Regions from separate parts of the Enterobacter sp. QK-SA4 genome, predicted to be linked through region 2. Evidence: predicted binding sites of a transcription regulator. Region 2 holds the regulator's gene; each other region holds the start of a gene.

Region 1 (3,456 bases), 1.7 Mb from region 2:
CACCCGAAGATGAGTTTTGAGATATGACGGCAGGTGACTTTCACTCACGAACCAGCAAGTGGCGTCCCCTAGGGGATTCGAACCCCTGTTACCGCCGTGAAAGGGCGGTGTCCTGGGCCTCTAGACGAAGGGGACGTGTAAGTCTCAATCGCAAGACGCCTTGCTATTTACTTTTCATCAGACAATCTGTGTGAGCACTGCAAAGGCATGTTCTTTAAGGTAAGGAGGTGATCCAACCGCAGGTTCCCCTACGGTTACCTTGTTACGACTTCACCCCAGTCATGAATCACAAAGTGGTAAGCGCCCTCCCGAAGGTTAAGCTACCTACTTCTTTTGCAACCCACTCCCATGGTGTGACGGGCGGTGTGTACAAGGCCCGGGAACGTATTCACCGTAGCATTCTGATCTACGATTACTAGCGATTCCGACTTCATGGAGTCGAGTTGCAGACTCCAATCCGGACTACGACGCACTTTATGAGGTCCGCTTGCTCTCGCGAGGTCGCTTCTCTTTGTATGCGCCATTGTAGCACGTGTGTAGCCCTACTCGTAAGGGCCATGATGACTTGACGTCATCCCCACCTTCCTCCAGTTTATCACTGGCAGTCTCCTTTGAGTTCCCGGCCGGACCGCTGGCAACAAAGGATAAGGGTTGCGCTCGTTGCGGGACTTAACCCAACATTTCACAACACGAGCTGACGACAGCCATGCAGCACCTGTCTCAGAGTTCCCGAAGGCACCAAAGCATCTCTGCTAAGTTCTCTGGATGTCAAGAGTAGGTAAGGTTCTTCGCGTTGCATCGAATTAAACCACATGCTCCACCGCTTGTGCGGGCCCCCGTCAATTCATTTGAGTTTTAACCTTGCGGCCGTACTCCCCAGGCGGTCGACTTAACGCGTTAGCTCCGGAAGCCACGCCTCAAGGGCACAACCTCCAAGTCGACATCGTTTACGGCGTGGACTACCAGGGTATCTAATCCTGTTTGCTCCCCACGCTTTCGCACCTGAGCGTCAGTCTTTGTCCAGGGGGCCGCCTTCGCCACCGGTATTCCTCCAGATCTCTACGCATTTCACCGCTACACCTGGAATTCTACCCCCCTCTACAAGACTCTAGCCTGCCAGTTTCGAATGCAGTTCCCAGGTTGAGCCCGGGGATTTCACATCCGACTTGACAGACCGCCTGCGTGCGCTTTACGCCCAGTAATTCCGATTAACGCTTGCACCCTCCGTATTACCGCGGCTGCTGGCACGGAGTTAGCCGGTGCTTCTTCTGCGGGTAACGTCAATTGCTGAGGTTATTAACCTCAGCACCTTCCTCCCCGCTGAAAGTACTTTACAACCCGAAGGCCTTCTTCATACACGCGGCATGGCTGCATCAGGCTTGCGCCCATTGTGCAATATTCCCCACTGCTGCCTCCCGTAGGAGTCTGGACCGTGTCTCAGTTCCAGTGTGGCTGGTCATCCTCTCAGACCAGCTAGGGATCGTCGCCTAGGTGAGCCGTTACCCCACCTACTAGCTAATCCCATCTGGGCACATCTGATGGCAAGAGGCCCGAAGGTCCCCCTCTTTGGTCTTGCGACGTTATGCGGTATTAGCTACCGTTTCCAGTAGTTATCCCCCTCCATCAGGCAGTTTCCCAGACATTACTCACCCGTCCGCCGCTCGCCGGCAAAGTAGCAAGCTACTTTCCGCTGCCGCTCGACTTGCATGTGTTAGGCCTGCCGCCAGCGTTCAATCTGAGCCATGATCAAACTCTTCAATTTAAGTTTGATGCTCGTGAATTAAACTTCGTAATGAATTACGTATGTTCACTCAGAGACTTGGTATTCATTTTTCGTCTTGCGACGTTAAGAATCCATGTCACTTTGAGTGCCCACACAGATTGTCTGATAAATTGTTAAAGAGCAGTGCAACGCGGCTTTCGCTCACCGTTGCGAGGTGGCGTATATTACGCTTTCCTCTTTCAGAGTCAACCCGTTATTTCAGGATTTTTTCTCTTCAACCGACCGGGTTGTTTGTGAAGTGATTCACATCCGCCGTGTCGATGGAGGCGCATTATAGGGAGTTCTCCGCAGGCCGCAACCGAAAAGTTGCAAAAAAATGACTGACTGCTGTATTCCCCAGCAAAACCCCGCCTTATACCTTTTTACACACAGACTTATCCACAATGATACGAAAAAGTGAAAATGTGCGAGCGTTGCGCAAACGTTTTCGTTAAAATGCTCGCGCTTAATAAGGATGCCCCGTCAGGTGTGTTAGATGAGTTTTTCGCAGGAAAATTCATCTAACGCTCTCTGTAATCGTGAAATCCAGGGGATTTACCATGCAACAACGTCGTCCAGTCCGCCGCGCTCTGCTCAGTGTTTCTGATAAAGCCGGTATCGTCGAATTCGCTCAGGCACTTTCCGCACGCGGTGTGGAGCTGCTTTCTACAGGCGGTACCGCTCGCCTGTTAGCAGATAAAGGTCTGCCGGTAACCGAAGTGTCCGATTACACCGGTTTCCCGGAAATGATGGATGGACGCGTCAAAACCCTGCATCCGAAAGTGCACGGCGGTATTCTTGGCCGTCGCGGTCAGGACGACGCCATTATGGAACAGCATGACATCGCGCCAATCGACATGGTTGTCGTTAACCTCTACCCGTTTGCCCAGACCGTAGCCCGCGAAAACTGTTCTCTGGAAGATGCCGTAGAGAATATTGATATCGGCGGCCCAACCATGGTGCGCTCCGCGGCCAAGAACCATAAAGATGTGGCCATCGTCGTAAAGAGCAGCGATTACGAAACCATTATTAATGAGATGGATGCCAACGAAGGGTCACTGACTCTGGAAACGCGTTTCGACCTCGCCATCAAAGCCTTCGAGCACACCGCGGCGTACGACAGCATGATCGCCAACTACTTCGGTAGCCTGGTGCCTGCTTACCACAGTGAAAGCAAAGATCCTTCTGGCCGTTTCCCGCGTACCCTGAATCTGAACTTCATTAAGAAGCAGGATATGCGTTACGGCGAGAACAGCCACCAGCAGGCAGCCTTCTATATAGAAGAAGAGGTAAAAGAAGCCTCTGTTGCGACCGCTCAGCAGGTTCAGGGCAAAGCGCTCTCCTATAACAACATTGCTGACACCGACGCCGCGCTGGAATGCGTGAAAGAGTTCAGCGAGCCGGCCTGCGTTATCGTCAAGCATGCGAACCCATGCGGTGTTGCGGTAAGCACCTCTATTCTGGACGCCTACGATCGCGCCTACAAAACCGACCCGACCTCCGCGTTCGGCGGCATTATCGCCTTCAACCGCGAGCTGGATGCTGAAACCGCGCAGGCCATCATCTCCCGCCAGTTCGTTGAAGTGATCATCGCGCCATCGGCATCCGAAGAGGCGCTGAAAATCACCGCGGCGAAACAGAACGTACGCGTGCTGGTTTGCGGCCAGTGGGCAGAACGCGTGCCGGGCCTGGAC
Region 2 (3,456 bases):
ATAAACATGGTCGCCACGGCGCTCGCCTGCTTGTGTTTTGGCACCACGCTGGCTGCCACGACCGATCCCAGCCCGAAGAATGCGCCGTGATTAAGGCTGGTCAGAATACGCGATAGCATCAGGGTGGTGTAGTCTGGCGAAATGGCCGAAAGCACGTTGCCCAGGGTGAAAATCGCCATCAGGAAAATCAGCGCATTGCGGCGCGCGCGGTGCGAAAGCAGAAGCGTCGTCAGCGGCGCACCGACCATCACGCCGATAGCGTAGGCGCTAATTAACATCCCTGCCGCAGGGATAGAGACATCTACGCCCCGGGCAATAACAGGCAGTAACCCCATCGGGGAGAATTCAGTGGTGCCAATCCCAAAAGCGCCAATCGCCAGGGCCAGCAGGGGAAAATTGATTTTCATGCGTCAACTCCGGATGCCGTGTCATTTGGTGACACAGAACAAAGAAGCGGAAAGCATGACATCAATCACAAAAAATGAGAAGTTAACAAAATGGCAAAAGATTTTTGCCAGAGAAGTAACAATCCGGGGAGTCGGGAGGGAGAAGGCTCTCCCTCCGCGTAAATCAGTGCAGCGCAGCCGTCAGACCGGCCGCAACAATCAGAGCCAGCACAACAACGGTGGTGAACAGCGAAAACTTAAGATCGGAACTCATCAATTTTTCTCCTTTTAATCCCCACACGAAAAGTGAGCTTGCTCATTTTTGCACAGATTACGTCAAAAATCTTCCTGGATTTATACTGATAACCACTTTACCTCTTCCCCTTTTCATCAAGATAGGACAAAATTCCACGCTAAATTTATTAGCGTACCGGCCATTGACCCCCTCCTGACGTCCCGTGTCGTTTTCCCGGCGTGCCGCAATTCAAGATTGCGAGATAAGGGTGAGAGAAGGCAAACGTTTACCTTCAAGTTTTTCAGGAGCTTAGGATATGGTCTGGAGTGACATTTAATGGCAACAATTAAAGACGTAGCAAAACGCGCAAACGTTTCCACTACAACCGTATCACATGTAATTAACAAAACCCGCTTTGTGGCGGAAGAGACGCGCAACGCCGTCTGGGCAGCGATCAAAGAGCTGCACTATTCGCCAAGTGCGGTTGCGCGCAGCCTCAAGGTTAATCACACCAAGTCCATTGGATTACTGGCAACCAGCAGTGAAGCGGCCTATTTTGCCGAGATCATTGAAGCGGTCGAAAAGAACTGCTTCCAGAAAGGCTATACCCTGATTCTGGGCAACGCGTGGAACAGCATTGAAAAACAGCGTGCCTACCTGTCGATGATGGCGCAAAAGCGCGTTGATGGCCTGCTGGTGATGTGTTCCGAGTATCCGGAGTCCGTGCTGTCGATGCTGGAAGAGTATCGCCATATTCCGATGGTGGTGATGGACTGGGGCGAAGCGCGCGCAGACTTCACCGATTCCGTTATCGATAACGCCTTTGAAGGCGGCTATATGGCCGGTCGTTATTTGATCGAACGCGGTCACCGCGAGATTGGCGTGATCCCCGGTCCGCTGGAGCGCAACACCGGCGCGGGCCGTCTGGCCGGTTTTATGAAAGCGATGGAAGAAGCGTTGATCAACGTGCCGGAAAACTGGATTGTGCAGGGCGACTTTGAGCCGGAATCCGGCTACCGCGCGATGCAGCAGATCGTCTCCCAGCCTCACCGTCCAACCGCCGTCTTCTGCGGGGGCGACATCATGGCCATGGGCGCGCTCTGCGCTGCCGACGAGCTAGGCCTGCGCGTACCGCAGGATATTTCCGTGATCGGGTATGACAACGTGCGTAACGCGCGCTTCTTCACCCCGGCGCTGACCACCATTCACCAGCCAAAAGACTCGCTGGGCGAAACGGCCTTTAACATGCTGATGGACAGAATCGTCAACAAGCGTGAAGAGTCGCAGTCCATTGAAGTTCACCCGCGTCTTATCGAACGCCGTTCCGTTGCGGATGGTCCGTTCCGCGACTACCGTCGTTAATCGCTTTACGGGGGCCAGCTACGCTGGCTCCCGTAACCATTCCCGGTTCAGCGTTTCGCTGTCTCCCAGATAATCCAGCAGCCAGGCCATAGCAGGCGAGACATCATTTTGCTGCCATGTGAGGCAGCAGGCCGCATCCGGGAACGGATTCTCCAGCGTCAGCTCAACCCACTCTCCGGTATCGATGCGCGGACGCGCGAAATGAACGGGCACCATCGCGACGCACAGCCCGGCGCTGAGGCACGTCGCCGACGATTCCCAGTCAGGGGCCACCACCCGCCGCTGGTTGTCGAGAAGCCAGGTGATACGCTTGGGCAATGAACGGGACGTATCCTCCAGCACCAGCGACGGCCAGTTGCGCAGCGTGTCATCGCTCAGCGGCCCTTCCATCGCCGCCAGCGGATGATCGCTTGCCACCACGCATTTCCAGCTCAGCATTCCCATATCGCGAAAAGCGTAACGTCCCCCGACCGGGATCGCCTGCGTGGCCCCAATCGCCATCTCTGCCCTGCCGTCCGCCAGCGCATCCCAGACGCCGTTAAACACCTCCTGCGAGACCCGCAGCTCGACGTCAGAAAAATGACGGTAGAAATCGACGATCATCTGCCGGGTGCGCTCGGGTTTAACAATGTTATCCACCGCGATGGAAAGATGTCCCCGCCAGCCGTTAGCGATCTGCTGACACTGTTCGCGGGTGATCTGCATTTTTTTGATAACAGAACGCCCTTCTTTCAAAAACCACGCGCCTGCGGGCGTTAATTCCACATCGCGATGCCGCCGTTCAAACAGCGGAACCGCCAGCCACTCCTCCAGCTGGCGCACCGTGTAGCTGATGGCCGAAGGGACGCGGTGCAGCTCCTGCGCCGCACCGCTAAAGCTGCCGTTACGCGCAACAGCATCGACCACTTCAAGAGAATAATCTGACCACATTTTCTGCCTGCAAAATTTTTGAATGCACCCGCCAAATATTAGCGTTTCACAAGCGGCTTTGCACTCCCTACACTCAGCGCCAATGTATACCTGCCTCCTCAGGAGAATAAAATAATGCAACCCAGGAACGGTTTTTTAGTCTGGCTCGGCGGCTTGAGCGTGCTGGGCTTTTTGGCCACCGATATGTACCTGCCGGCGTTTGCCGCCATGCAGGAAGATTTACAAACGCCTGCCGCCGCCATCAGCGCCAGCCTGAGTTTATTCCTCGCCGGCTTTGCCTTCGCTCAGCTGCTCTGGGGACCGCTCTCGGATCGCTTTGGTCGTAAACCGGTACTGTTGCTGGGCCTGGCCATTTTTGCGGTGGGCTGCCTGGGAATGTTATGGGTACGCGATGCCACCTGGCTGCTGGTGCTGCGGTTTATTCAGGCCGTGGGCGTCTGTGCCGCGGCCGTGACCTGGCAGGCGCTGGTCACCGACTATTACCCGGCTAACCGCACAAACCGTATTTTCGCCACCATTATGCCGCTGGTGGGTCTCTCACCT
Region 3 (3,456 bases), 1.3 Mb from region 2:
GTCCGCTGGTGACAAAAGTGCATATGGAAGTGGCGCGCGCCAGCCGTCGTGGTGAAGAGTCGATTCTGATTGGCCATGCCGGTCATCCGGAAGTCGAAGGCACCATGGGGCAGTACAGCAACCCTGAAGGGGGGATGTATCTGGTTGAGTCGCCTGAAGATGTCTTTACGCTGAACGTTAAAAATGAGGCCCGTCTGTCGTTTATGACTCAGACGACGCTCTCCGTAGACGATACCTCAGACGTGATTGACGCGCTGCGTCAGCGCTTCCCGAAAATCGTCGGTCCACGTAAGGATGATATCTGCTACGCGACCACTAACCGTCAGGAAGCGGTGCGCGCGCTGGCTGAACAGGCGGATGTGGTGCTGGTGGTCGGCTCCAAAAACTCGTCTAACTCCAACCGTCTGGCCGAACTGGCGCAGCGTATGGGGAAAGCGGCGTTTCTGATCGACGATGCTACGGACATTCAGGAAGCGTGGGTGAAAGAGGCGAAATGTGTAGGCGTCACCGCAGGCGCTTCCGCGCCGGATATTCTGGTGCAAAACGTGATTACCCGTCTGCAGGAGCTGGGCGGTGGCGAGGCTATTCCGCTGGAAGGGCGTGAAGAGAACATCGTTTTCGAAGTCCCGAAAGAACTGCGCATCGACGCCCGCGAAGTCGAATAGTCCTTTTTCTGATGAAAGGCCAGCACCTCCTGTGCTGGCCTTTTTTTTACCCGTTACTTTATCGTGACGACAAAATCATGTCTTTTACTGATATTTAAGTCGGTTTCACGTTAAATTCTAATTATCGGTGTTTTCAGTTGGCAGTGCTTCTCAAGGCTGGTTAATCTGAAAACGGTTTACATCATTTTAACGTAAGAGAATAACTATGCATGATGCACAGATCCGTGTCGCCATTGCGGGCGCGGGTGGACGTATGGGCCGTCAGCTGATTCAGGCGGCACTTCAGATGGATGGCGTCGCGCTTGGCGCGGCACTGGAGCGTGAAGGTTCGTCGCTTCTGGGGTCCGATGCCGGTGAGCTGGCAGGCGCAGGCCACACGGGCGTTACCGTGCAAAGCAGCCTGGAGGCGGTTAAAGAGGATTTCGATGTCTTCATCGATTTTACCCGCCCGGAAGGGACGCTCGCGCATCTGGCATTTTGCCGTCAGCACGGCAAAGGGATGGTGATCGGCACCACCGGTTTTGACGATGCGGGCAAGCAGGCTATCCAGGATGCATCCAAAGAGATTGCGATTGTCTTCGCCGCAAACTTCAGCGTCGGCGTTAACGTCATGCTGAAGCTGCTGGAGAAGGCCGCGAAGGTGATGGGCAACTATACCGATATTGAGATCGTAGAAGCTCACCACCGTTACAAGGTTGATGCGCCATCTGGTACGGCGCTGGCGATGGGCGAAGCGATTGCGCATGCACTTGATAAAGATTTAAAAGACTGCGCGGTCTATACCCGCGAAGGTTACACCGGCGAACGCGTGCCTGGCACCATTGGTTTCGCAACCGTGCGCGCGGGTGACATCGTCGGCGAACACACGGCGATGTTCGCCGATATTGGCGAACGTGTCGAAATTACGCATAAAGCCTCCAGCCGGATGACGTTCGCCAACGGCGCCGTACGTTCCGCTTTGTGGCTTAAAAGTAAGAAAGATGGCCTTTTTGATATGCGAGACGTGCTCGATCTCAACAATTTGTAAGCATTATTACCCATCGTGATGTGGTTATTGCAGTCGTAATTGTTTGATTGCATAGGGCAATATTTTATTGCCCTTTTATTTTATCTGTTTCATCGCGTGCTTTTGCTTAATGCTCTAAAAATATATCTCTTATAGCGTTTTAACGTTACTGAAATGTAAATTTTGACCATCCGGTCTACTTTTTCATGTTCCAACACGACATTTTTTATTAAACCCGGCGCGCAAGCGTTTTCTGCGGTGATTTACCTGATCTTTTTGTCGCTTAAGCTCTGTTCCGCTCGCCAGGCTTGCAAAAGGCTAAGCAAAATATCCGTTTTAAGTTGACTTTTACCCACCAAATCTCCAGAATGCCGCCGTTTGCCAAAAATCCGCTGGCAACACATTTGCATTGATTCATGACATGGTTATGAATTAATATGCAAATAAAGTGAGTGAATATTCTCTGGAGGGTGTTTTGATTAAGTCAGCGCTATTGGTTCTGGAAGACGGAACCCAGTTTATCGGTCGGGCCATAGGGGCAACGGGTTCGGCGGTTGGGGAAGTCGTTTTCAATACTTCAATGACCGGTTATCAAGAAATCCTCACTGATCCTTCCTATTCTCGCCAAATCGTTACTCTTACTTATCCTCATATCGGCAATGTCGGCACCAATGCGGCTGACGAAGAATCTTCTCAGGTACATGCGCAAGGCCTGGTCATCCGCGACCTGCCGCTGATTGCCAGCAACTTCCGCAATACTGAAGACCTCTCTTCTTACCTGAAGCGCCATAACATCGTGGCGATTGCCGATATCGATACCCGTAAGCTAACGCGTCTGCTGCGCGAGAAGGGTGCACAGAACGGCTGCATCATCGCGGGTGATAACCTCGATGCGACGCTGGCGCTGGAAAAAGCGAAAGCCTTCCCGGGCCTGAACGGCATGGACCTGGCGAAAGAAGTGACTACTGCTGAAGCCTACAGCTGGACTCAGGGTAGCTGGACGCTGGAAGGCGACCTGCCGGAAGCGAAAAAAGAGAGCGAGCTGCCGTTCCACGTGGTGGCCTACGATTTCGGCGCCAAGCGCAACATCCTGCGTATGCTGGTTGACCGCGGCTGCCGCCTGACGGTGGTTCCGGCACAAACGTCCGCCGAAGACGTGCTGAAGATGAATCCGGACGGTATTTTCCTGTCCAACGGCCCTGGCGACCCGGCGCCGTGTGATTATGCCATCGCCGCTATCAAGTCCTTCCTGGAAACTGATATCCCGGTATTCGGCATCTGCCTCGGCCATCAGCTGCTGGCGCTGGCGAGCGGAGCGAACACCGTCAAGATGAAGTTCGGCCACCACGGTGGTAACCACCCGGTAAAAGATATCGATAACAACACGGTGATGATCACCGCGCAGAACCACGGCTTCGCCGTCGATGAAGCCTCAATGCCGGCTAACCTGCGCGTGACCCATAAGTCGCTGTTCGATGGCACCCTGCAGGGGATTCATCGCACCGATAAGCCTGCGTTCAGCTTCCAGGGCCACCCGGAAGCGAGCCCGGGCCCGCACGACGCCGCGCCGCTGTTCGATCACTTCATCGAACTTATCGAGCAATACCGTAAGACCGCTAAATAATCAGGAGCCGAGAAGACAATGCCAAAACGTACAGACATAAAAAGCATCCTGATCCTTGGCGCTGGCCCGATCGTCATCGGCCAGGCCTGCGAATTCGACTACTCCGGCGCGCAGGCGTGTAAAGCCCTGCGCGAAGAGGGTTACCGCGTAATCCTGGTAAA
Region 4 (3,456 bases), 880 kb from region 2:
AACGTTTCGTCTTTCTCTTCATAAACCAGCTCGTCGTCAGCGGAGTCTGTTCCCACGGTATGTCGCCACACCTGGTAAGGCAGCAGCGTCGACGCGTGCTTTTTGACGTAGTAGACCGTCTCGGAATCATTCGCCCAGACAAAATCCGGGGAGACATTTTCCAGCATTTCCGGATACCAGTTGCCGGTCTCCAGATTGCGAAACCGCAGGCCGTACTGGCGGCGGGAGAGATAATCCTCCGCCAGCGCCATCACCGCGTTGTCAGGGGAAATGGACATGCCGCCCAGGGTATAAAACTCGCTATGGGCGGCCCGCTGGTTGGCATCGAGCAGAATATCCCACTCATCCCATTCGGCGCTTAACACCGACTGACGCTGGTAGATGGGATACTCATTGCCGGGCTCGTAAATATGGCGATAGCGATAGCCGTTTTTGGTCCAGGGCGCGGAGATATCGCGCTGGGGAATACGCTGCACCATTTCTTTCAGCAGCTGGTCCTGAAGCGTCTGCTGGCTGGACATGACCTTGCGGCCATAGTCGTTTTCCTCGTGCAGGTAGTCGAGTACCTCTGGCCGGGAGCGAGAATCGTCCCGCAGCCAGTAATAGTTGTCTATACGCGTATCGCCATGCGTGGTGATCGCATAAGGAGTACGTCGGGCTTTCGGTGGCATGTCATCATTCTTTTAAGTTTTACACCCTATAAGGTTGGCAAAACCCACGCATGATGCAAGCGAAACAGCGTCGCGACGGCGACGGCTATCCCTGTAACGCCTGTTTTTGCTCCCGGATATCCCGCTCAATACCCTCGCGCACGTCCTGAGGGATCTTTAACGCATCGCCCAGAGCGTTAAGGTAGCTGCGCTCCATAAAGTGATCGATATCGATGGCGGCGCAGCTGAGGAAATAAAGCTCCAGCGCCTCTTCCTCATTTTTCACACTTTGCGCAAGACGCTGCGGCTCGAGCGGCTGTTCTATCGCCTGCGCCACCAGCACTCTTCCCTTCTCTTCAACACCGGCCTCGCGCAGCTGCTGCTCGATCGCCGATCGTTCCTTATCGTCAATATGCCCGTCGCTTTTCGCGGCAAAGACCAGCGCAAGAATGAGCCGTTCGGTACGCAGATCCAGCGGCGAGGTGTGCTCGCCGTAATGCGGTTCATCGCTGTGCGCGGTCCGTACCCTGTCCTTGTATTTATTCCACAGCACGGTGCCCGCGATGGCGCCGCCGCCGGCCAGCAGCGCGCCTGTACCATACTTTGCCAGCAGCTTGCGTGAGGATTTATTCGCGACCAGCAGGCCTGCCAGCCCGCCGAGCGCCCCGGGTACCAGCAGTTTGCTGAGGTCCCGTTCGCCAGACGATGTTTTCTGCCCTAACAGGGATTGCAATTGATTTAACCAGCCAGACATGGTTTCCCTCACTTAACGGTGAACATGTTCCACAGCGTAAGCGAGCGGGCGTCAGGAAATGTCTGGTCGGGCTAAAGAAGCGCAAATTTCTGCCCTCGCGTTTATCCCTGCGCAAGACAGACGCAAACGTTTTCGTTTATACTGCGCGCAACTTTTTCAGGGGGATTGTTATGATTCGTTTAGGAACTGCGCTGCGACCTGCGGCGACGCGAGTGATGCTGTTGGGATCGGGCGAGCTGGGAAAAGAGGTCGCCATTGAGTGCCAGCGTTTAGGTGTGGAAGTCATTGCCGTAGACCGTTACGCCGACGCACCCGCCATGCATGTCGCCCATCGTTCTTATGTGATTAACATGCTGGATGGCGATGCCCTTCGTGAGCTGATTACGCGCGAAAAACCCGATTTTGTCGTGCCGGAAATTGAGGCCATCGCCACCGATACGCTGATCGCCCTGGAGCAGGAAGGCCAGCGCGTAGTGCCCTGTGCGAAAGCCGCAAAGCTGACCATGAACCGCGAAGGCATTCGTCGCCTGGCGGCGGAAGAGCTGGGATTGCCCACCTCGAGCTACCGTTTTGCTGGCGATAAGGCCGCGTTCATGCAGGCCGTTGAGGAGATTGGCTACCCGTGCATCGTTAAGCCGGTGATGAGCTCCTCCGGAAAAGGGCAGAGCTTTATTCGCGACAGCGGCACCCTGGATAACGCGTGGGATTATGCCCAGCAGGGCGGCCGTGCCGGAGCCGGTCGCGTAATCGTCGAAGGCGTCGTGAAGTTTGATTTCGAAATCACCCTGCTGACCGTCAGCGCCGTTGACGGCGTCCATTTCTGCGACCCGATTGGCCACCGTCAGGAGGATGGCGATTACCGCGAATCCTGGCAGCCGCAGCAGATGAGCACCCTGGCGCTGGAGCGTGCTCAGGAGATCGCCCGTAAAACCGTCCTGGCGCTGGGCGGCTATGGCCTGTTCGGCGTGGAGCTGTTTGTGTGCGGTGATGAGGTGATTTTCAGCGAAGTCTCCCCTCGCCCGCATGACACCGGCATGGTCACGCTGATTTCGCAGGATCTCTCCGAGTTCGCCCTGCACGTGCGCGCGTTCCTCGGCCTGCCCGTCGGCGGTGTTCGTCAGTATGGCCCGGCCGCCTCGGCGGTGATCCTGCCGCAGTTAACCAGCCAGAACGTCACGTTTGATAACGTCGACGGGGCGGTGGGTGCAGGATTGCAGGTACGTCTGTTCGGCAAGCCGGAGATCGACGGAACCCGCCGTCTTGGCGTGGCATTAGCCACCGGGGATAACGTTGACGACGCCGTGGCGAGAGCGAAAGCGGCCGCTGCGAACGTCAAGGTTGCAGGATAAAAAAACGGGCCGTAAGGCCCGTTTTTCATGCGGCGAGTGGCTTACTGCTTCGCACCTTCAACCGCTTCGCGAGCCAGTTTGGTGATGCGATCCCAGTCGCCCGCTTCCAGCGCATCCGCCGGAACCAGCCATGAACCGCCGATGCAAAGCACGCTTTTCAGCGCCAGGTAGTCACGGTAGTTGGCAGGAGAGATACCGCCCGTCGGGCAGAAGCGCACCTGAGAGAATGGACCCGCAATCGCCTGCAGCGCTTTGGTGCCGCCGTTCGCTTCAGCCGGGAAGAATTTAAACTCTTTCAGACCGTAGTCCATGCCCAGCATCAGTTCAGAGACGGTGCTGATGCCAGGGATCAGCGGAATGGTACCTTCGGTGGCGGCTTTCAGCAGCGGCTCGGTCAGGCCAGGGCTGATGGCGAACTGCGCGCCCGCTTCGGTCACTTCCGCCAGCTGCTGCGCGTTGAGAACGGTACCCGCACCGATGATGGCGTCCGGCACTTCTTTGGCGATAGCGCGGATAGCATCCATCGCGCAGGCGGTGCGCAGGGTCACTTCCAGAACGCGAACGCCGCCCGCAACCAGCGCTTTCGCCATCGGTACAGCGTGCTCCAGCTTGTTTACCACGATAACCGGCACGACAGGGCCAGTGGTCAGGATTGCTTCTGCACTTGTTTTCCAGTTTTTCATCAGAGTTTTCTCTCGCCAGA

The links. The regulator PurR, encoded in region 2, represses purine synthesis genes. The targets are predictions, from matches to a motif close to CANGCAAACGTTTGCNTG.
Region 1: the regulator PurR is predicted to act here: its motif matches at 2,198-2,215, upstream of purH (bifunctional phosphoribosylaminoimidazolecarboxamide formyltransferase/IMP cyclohydrolase).
Region 3: the regulator PurR is predicted to act here: its motif matches at 1,911-1,928, upstream of carA (glutamine-hydrolyzing carbamoyl-phosphate synthase small subunit).
Region 4: the regulator PurR is predicted to act here: its motif matches at 1,524-1,541, upstream of purT (formate-dependent phosphoribosylglycinamide formyltransferase).

What each region holds. Positions count from the first base shown of each region.
Region 1 is NZ_JBXFXH010000007.1:4,486,938-4,490,393, forward strand. It holds tRNA gene AC1VYI_RS23205 (tRNA-Glu) at 60-135, opposite strand; rRNA gene AC1VYI_RS23210 (16S ribosomal RNA) at 221-1,762, opposite strand; gene purH (bifunctional phosphoribosylaminoimidazolecarboxamide formyltransferase/IMP cyclohydrolase) at 2,323-3,456, shown strand, end outside.
Region 2 is NZ_JBXFXH010000007.1:2,752,927-2,756,382, forward strand. It holds gene AC1VYI_RS14760 (MFS transporter) at 1-407, opposite strand, end outside; gene cydH (cytochrome bd-I oxidase subunit CydH) at 571-660, opposite strand; gene purR (HTH-type transcriptional repressor PurR) at 958-1,983, shown strand; gene punR (DNA-binding transcriptional activator PunR) at 2,002-2,913, opposite strand; gene punC (purine nucleoside transporter PunC) at 3,028-3,456, shown strand, end outside.
Region 3 is NZ_JBXFXH010000007.1:4,063,058-4,066,513, reverse strand. It holds gene ispH (4-hydroxy-3-methylbut-2-enyl diphosphate reductase) at 1-665, shown strand, start outside; gene dapB (4-hydroxy-tetrahydrodipicolinate reductase) at 871-1,692, shown strand; gene carA (glutamine-hydrolyzing carbamoyl-phosphate synthase small subunit) at 2,147-3,295, shown strand; gene carB (carbamoyl-phosphate synthase large subunit) at 3,314-3,456, shown strand, end outside.
Region 4 is NZ_JBXFXH010000007.1:1,875,425-1,878,880, reverse strand. It holds gene ptrB (oligopeptidase B) at 1-671, opposite strand, end outside; gene AC1VYI_RS10505 (tellurite resistance TerB family protein) at 757-1,404, opposite strand; gene purT (formate-dependent phosphoribosylglycinamide formyltransferase) at 1,575-2,753, shown strand; gene kdgA (bifunctional 4-hydroxy-2-oxoglutarate aldolase/2-dehydro-3-deoxy-phosphogluconate aldolase) at 2,795-3,436, opposite strand.